DNA from 3 places in the Bacillus sp. FSL H8-0534 genome. Region 2 is predicted to be linked to each of the others. Evidence: riboswitches for the same ligand, from Rfam matches in the RefSeq annotation. Region 2 holds a riboswitch; each other region holds the start of a gene.
The links. A riboswitch is a leader RNA that binds a small molecule or an ion and turns the genes downstream of it on or off. The one in region 2 is predicted to bind S-adenosylmethionine.
Positions count from the first base shown of each region.

Region 1: it holds a riboswitch for S-adenosylmethionine, as region 2 does, so the genes downstream of both, MHH71_RS08460 (YezD family protein) here and MHH71_RS22225 (methionine biosynthesis PLP-dependent protein) in region 2, are expected to answer to the same signal.
Region 3: it holds a riboswitch for S-adenosylmethionine, as region 2 does, so the genes downstream of both, MHH71_RS14925 (peptide ABC transporter substrate-binding protein) here and MHH71_RS22225 (methionine biosynthesis PLP-dependent protein) in region 2, are expected to answer to the same signal.

Region 1 is NZ_JBBOUC010000001.1:1,608,521-1,610,724, forward strand. Features, by position in the region: gene sat (sulfate adenylyltransferase) at 1-427, opposite strand, end outside; gene MHH71_RS08455 (phosphoadenylyl-sulfate reductase) at 473-1,177, opposite strand; gene MHH71_RS08460 (YezD family protein) at 1,263-1,406, opposite strand; SAM riboswitch class I at 1,476-1,584, opposite strand; gene lysA (diaminopimelate decarboxylase) at 1,691-2,204, opposite strand, start outside.
Region 2 is NZ_JBBOUC010000001.1:4,372,036-4,374,239, reverse strand. Features, by position in the region: gene MHH71_RS22230 (bifunctional homocysteine S-methyltransferase/methylenetetrahydrofolate reductase) at 1-668, opposite strand, end outside; SAM riboswitch class I at 739-849, opposite strand; SAM riboswitch class I at 1,052-1,164, shown strand; gene MHH71_RS22225 (methionine biosynthesis PLP-dependent protein) at 1,235-2,204, shown strand, end outside.
Region 3 is NZ_JBBOUC010000001.1:2,926,196-2,928,399, reverse strand. Features, by position in the region: gene MHH71_RS14925 (peptide ABC transporter substrate-binding protein) at 1-889, opposite strand, end outside; SAM riboswitch class I at 1,033-1,137, opposite strand; partial or broken gene MHH71_RS14920 (aldo/keto reductase) at 1,333-1,484, opposite strand; gene proC (pyrroline-5-carboxylate reductase) at 1,511-2,204, opposite strand, start outside.

The DNA.
Region 1 (2,204 bases), 2.8 Mb from region 2:
CAACATAAACATTTGGTCGATCATATAACTTTTTCACACCTGGATGGGCAGTATCAGTCGTTTTATAAACAAGCAATGCTTCCTTGTCTTTATCCGGTGTAAAAATATCTTCTATTTGAATCACACCATATGTGGTCCTTTCTTTGACAAGACGAACCTCTTCACCAATTTTTAATTGCTTCGCCTTCTCTTCTGTTATTGGTAGTGTAATAGGTATACTCCATACATCACCACTTACTAAACGCATGTTTTCTATAACAGATTGATAATCTTTCTTCCCTAAAAATCCAGTAAGCGGGCTATAACCACCTATTGCAATAAGCTCTAAATCACTTAAAGCAATTTTGTCCAATTCAATTTCTTTTGTAATCCCCTTTATTTCATATGTTTCATCAATACGATTTACTAATATTTTGGTTTTACTCATTCCCCTGTCCGCCTCTTTCACATATATTTAAAATCAACCATGTCCTTATTGATCATGAAGGCCACATTCCGTTTTCATCTTTCCAGCCCATCGTCCATCCCTTGAATCTCGCCCCTCTCCCACAGGTAACGTACATTTTTCACACCCTATACTTGGGTAACCCATGTCGTGCAATGGATTATAAGGCAAATCATGCTTATATACATAACGCCACACTTCCTTCCACGTCCAATGAATAAGCGGACAAATTTTAATAGATTGGAAGCGGTGATCCTGATTTATAAACCTTGTATGTTTACGCGTTTCAGATTGTTCCCTTCTTAGCCCTGATATCCACGCTTTTCCATTCGATAAAGATTCTTCAAGTGATAAAATTTTCCTTAATTTACAACAAAGATTCGGATTATGTTCCCACAAACGATCCCCATGCTTTTTTGCTTGCTCCTCAAGTGTTAGCAAGGGTTGCTTTTCAATAATTTCAAGATCCGGAAACCTTTCGCGCACCCGTTTAATTAAATCGTATGTTTCTTGAAAATGAACGTTTGTATCTAAAAATACAACTTTTGCAGATGGATTTACTTGGTTTATAAGATGTAACAACACCATCCCCTCTACACCAAAGCTACATGCGTATACAATTTCATTTTCATAATGTTTATAGGCCCACTCTAATACTTGTAACGCTCCTTTTGTTTCATCTTTCTCAAAAAAAGAAACGAAATCCTCTTTCCACGTTTCATACGTCAGCATGTTCTCCCCCCCTGTAACGCAAAAAGACGGTTTTAACCTAATAAAATAGATTAAAACCGCCTCTAGTTTTTCTAGTCAGCGCTTTTTACTTTAAGCGTACCTTTTCACTTTTTTCAAGCTGAATCACTTTTCCATCTTGCACAACAATTGTAATAGAACCATATTTCATATCCGCAAGCATCGTTTGAATTTTCTCAGCTACTTCGTCAAAATGTCCACGCACTCCCACGAACAGCCCCCCTTTTTATTCATAAAAAAAATCTTTTCCATTTCGAAAAGACTGTTCGGTAATATATTTACCTTATCTTTCAAAATGGATGCCATTTTGCTGGACTTAGCACCTTGCTTCTTATAAGCAGGTTGCTGAGCTTCGTAGGGCCAGTTCCCTCCGCTTCTCTTGATAAGCTTTGTATTTGTATTTTATCATAATTCTGATTTTTTTCAATCCTAGTTTTCCGATATATTTTATATTTTTAAAAAGGGGTTGCTCTATTTGAACAACTCCTTTTATCATTACACAAGCTCTTTTATACGTATGCGATCGTTCCCAATTATATTTTCATATGTTTCACGTTCAACAACAATTTGTGATGCCCCACCTTTTGCAAATACTACAGCCGGTCTGCGAATACGATTATAATTATTAGCCATAGAATATCCATATGCTCCTGTACAAGAGATCGCTAACAAATCTGCTGTAGCAACTTGCGGCAGTTCTATATCCCAAATAAGCATATCTCCACTCTCACAACACTTTCCAGCAATTGAAACAACTTCTTCAGCCTCTTCTTTCCCTCGATTTGCTAGCATCGCCTCATAACGAGCTCCATATAAAGCTGGTCTTAAATTATCTGTCATTCCCCCATCGACTGACACATATTTACGAATGCCAGGGATATCTTTTACAGCTCCTACTGTATAAATTGTTGTTCCTGCATCCCCAACAATACTACGACCTGGTTCAATCCATATTTCAGGAAGTGGATAATTATTTCTTGTAAATTGTTCTCTCACTGCATCTGTTACA
Region 2 (2,204 bases):
AAATAACCATTTTTAGGAATCGATATCATTTTAAAAGCTTCCGTCATATGAAGCGGTCCTAACTGACAGTTTAAACCGACTACATTTGCACCGTAATCTAAAAGCTGCGTTAATATTCCATTTACATCATTTCCATTTTGCGTTGCGCCCGCTTCATGAAGCGCTAGCTGTGCAATAATTGGAATATCTGTTTGTTTTCGCAATACTTTCACTGCATGTAACAATTCGAACTCATCATAAAATGTTTCTAATAATAATCCGTCAACCTTTTCTTCTAATAATGCTCCCGCTTGCTCAAGTAGCATAAACTCTCGTTCCATATCAGTCGTTGTAACGGCCCCGATATGCTTCATCCCACCGATGGTCCCTAAAATGGCGTTCTTATCTGTTACGGCTGCTTTTGCAAGTTTAACCGCTGCTTTATTAATTTGGGTGACCTGATTTTCCAAACCATACATGCGTAATTTTGCTTCATTTGCACCATATGTATTTGTTTGAATAATATCTGCCCCAGCAGCTACATATTGTTTATGAATAGATATAATAAGATCTGGATCAGATAAGTTTAATTCTTCAAAACTACTTTGCAAACCATGAGAATGTAATAACGTACCAATTGCGCCATCACCGATAACAATTCCTTTTGATACTAAATCTAGAATTTTCACTTGTCTCCCTCTTTTCTATCAATATAAAAACCCCCTCTTCATCTTGAAGAGGGGGACATCATCAATCCTCCTCTTATCATGCAAAACAAATTGTTTTGCAGGTATTAGCACCGTTTCAAACATTTCGTTTGAAGGTTGCCGGGTTTCACAGGGCCTTTCCCTCCACCGCTCTCAATAAGAGTTTGTCTTTATTATTCATCTATGTTTTAAAAGGAAATACGTGTACCTTTTAACAATCTTTGTTAATTTTCTCATAAATTTAGCATGGGATAGACTAAAAGTCAATTGAATTAGCAGAAAAATGAAAATTGTTTAAAATAAAGTTGCAATTCAATTATCTTTTGTTGTAAAGTTAAAACCATAATAAAATTTCATACAAAATATTCTTATCTAGAGAGGTAGAGGGACTGGCCCTATGACACCTCAGCAACCATTAACACGTTCGTTAATAAGGTGCTAATTCCAGCAAATTGTGAAAAGATTTGACAGATAAGAAGAAGACTATATTCGCATGAAAGCCTTCTTCTTAGAAGGCTTTTTTTATTTTTATAAAGGAGGAATTTCACATGTCAACAATCGAAACAAAACTAGCACAAATCGGAAATCGAAGCGAAACTACAACAGGAACAGTTAATCCCCCTGTTTACTTTTCAACAGCTTATCGTCATGAAGGAATTGGAAAGTCAACAGGCTTTGATTATTCACGAACAGGAAATCCAACACGTGGTCTTTTAGAACGCGCAATTGCTGATTTAGAAGAAGGTGAACAAGGCTATGCCTGTAGTTCTGGAATGGCAGCTGTTCTTCTTATTCTTTCCTTATTCCGTTCTGGAGATGAACTTATCGTATCAGAAGATTTATACGGAGGGACCTACCGCTTATTTTCGGAACATGAGGAAAAGTGGAATATTCGATGTAGATACGTAGATACACAATCTATTAAACAAATAGAACAAGCTGTCACTTCTCAAACAAAGGCTATTTTTATCGAAACACCGACCAATCCATTAATGCAAGTCACTGATATTGCAGCTGTCGCAACTGTCGCAAAACGGCACGGCCTACTTCTAATTGTCGATAATACTTTCTACACTCCTTATATACAACAACCATTAACAGAAGGCGCAGATATTGTCCTTCACAGCGCAACAAAGTATTTAGGTGGACATAACGATGTACTAAGCGGCCTTGTCGTTGCAAAAGGTCAGACACTTTGCGAAGCACTTGCCCACTATCATAACGCTTCTGGTGCTGTATTAAGTCCATTTGATTCGTGGTTATTAATTCGTGGTATGAAAACATTGGCTCTTCGTATGAAACAACATGAAGAAAACGCAAAAAAAATCGTTTCTTATTTAAATGGGGAGAATGGTGTAACCGATGTTTTTTATCCAGGAAGGGGCGGTATGATTTCATTTCGTCTTCGCGATGAAAAATGGATAAATCCTTTCTTACAATCTTTATCGTTAATTACATTTGCAGAAAGTCTTGGCGGGGTTGAAAGTTTAATGACATATCCAGCAACACAAACACATG
Region 3 (2,204 bases), 1.4 Mb from region 2:
GTACACCAACATCTGGTCGTTCTTTAAAGTTACTATCTTTGCGATATTTATCAACAAGATCAGATGTTAAAGTAAGTCGATCGATTTGTTTTGATTCATATAAATTAACGGCTGTTGAATGATCTTTGACGATATTAAAATTAATTTCTTCAAGTTTCACATTATCCTTATCCCAATAGTTGGTATTTTTCTTAAACTTAAAGCTTTGTTCATGTTTCCAATCACTTAATGTAAAGGCTCCATTATAGATAAGCTTATTATCTTCTAATGCATATTTATCACCTTGTGATTTAAAGAATTCTTCATTAATCGGTAAAAATGTTGGGAATGCCGTTAAGCTAATGAAGTATGGAACTGGACGCTCTAATTCAACTTCAAAAGTGTGGTCGTCGATTGCTTTTACACCAAGTTGATCAGCCGAAAGCTCTTTACTATTAATCTTTTTTGCATTTTTTATATCAAAGAATAAAAAGGCATATTCAGAAGCTGTTGCTGAATCAACTGCACGTTGCCAAGCAAAGACGAAGTCCTTCGCTGTTACGGGTGTACCATTTGACCATTTGGAATCTCGTAAATGGAATGTATATTTTGTTTTATCCGGACTCACTTCATGAGACTTTGCAACACCAGGCACAGGTTTGTTTCCTTCACCAAGGTTATATAGACCTTCAAATACGTTTCTCATTACTTGACCAGAGTCAGTATCTGTAGCGCGTGCAGTATCCATTGTGCGGATTTCTGTACCAGCAGCTAAGTTCAATACTTGTTTATCAGGTGCTTTATCTTTTGCTTTTGCTCCGCTTGCATCGTCTTTATAGTTACCGCATCCTGTTAATAAAATACTTGCTCCTAAAACAGATGCGACAGCAGGTACAAATTTCTTTTTCATGTAAAATTCCTCCCTAAATTGTTTGGGTATTAAAAAAATAGTTAATGAACAACTTTGAGGGAAAGAAAAAATCCCTCTTTTCTTATCGAGAAAGAGGGATTTTTGTTTACAAGGCATGTGCCTGTATATAAACGAAGTCCCTCATTCTATCTTTCAAGCATAATGCTTGCAGGAAGTGGCACAGTATTCAAAGTGAACCTGTTGCCGAGGTTTCAAAGGGCCAGTCCCTCCACCTCTCTTGATACAATGAGTAAACATAGTAATTTGTATTAATTTTTTTGTTTCTTTGATTATTCAAAATCTTACACCCGGATAAATGAACTGTCAATGAAATGGAATATGGTTTAAATTTTCAGTCTATTAAATAGGGATATAAAAAGAAAGAGCACTGTGCAATTGCACAGTGACTCTCGTTTTTAAAAATCAAAATTATCAGGGTCTGGACCAACGCCATCTTCATTTTTGTATATTGCCGCTGTATCGATGCTGCGGTATCCATTTTTAATAGCTGCTTTTACAGAATCAATTACTTCTGTGCCATCTTCAACTTTAAAAAACACCTAAGCCAAACCAAGGCGTTTACACCGTTATGTAATGTTGTGTAAGCTTGTGAATTTCATATTAATTCCCTCTAGCTTTTTTATTGGTTGCTTCAATTGCTTGATAAATAATCTTCGAAAAATTATTTTCATATAGAACTTTTAAACCTTCTGCAGTTGAACCACCTGGTGTTGTCACTTGTTCACGAAGCATAGCTGGATCTTGTTCTTGCTCAAGCATAGCAGCAGAACCAGCAATCATTTGGATAACAAGATGTTTTGCTGTTGCTTCATCGATTCCATAGCTTTTTGTTGTTTCAATTAAACCTTCAGCAAAATGGTAAAGGAAGGCAGGTGCACTTCCAGTAACAGCGGTCAGCTGATGAACTTCTTCTTCCGTGCATAGCTGTGCTGTACCAATCCCCTTTAAGAGTAGTTGTAAAGTTTCTTGATGTTCAGCATTTACGAACTGTCCCATTGTATATAGAGAAATAGACTTTCCAATTGTCGCAGCTGTATTTGGCATAATCCAGGCAACAGGTGTACCTTGAGGAAGTTTTTCTTCTAAGTAAGATGGACCAATCCCGGCAGCAACCGTTACAACAAATTGATTGGTTAGAAGAGGAGATAACGCTGCTAATAATTGTTCATGTGCAGCTGGTGGCATCGCCAAAACAATGGTATCAACAGTTTTGATATGTTGAGTCCAATCACTCGTAATGGAGGTATTATATTTTTTCTCTAATTGTTTAAGCTTTTCTATGTTACTCCGATTG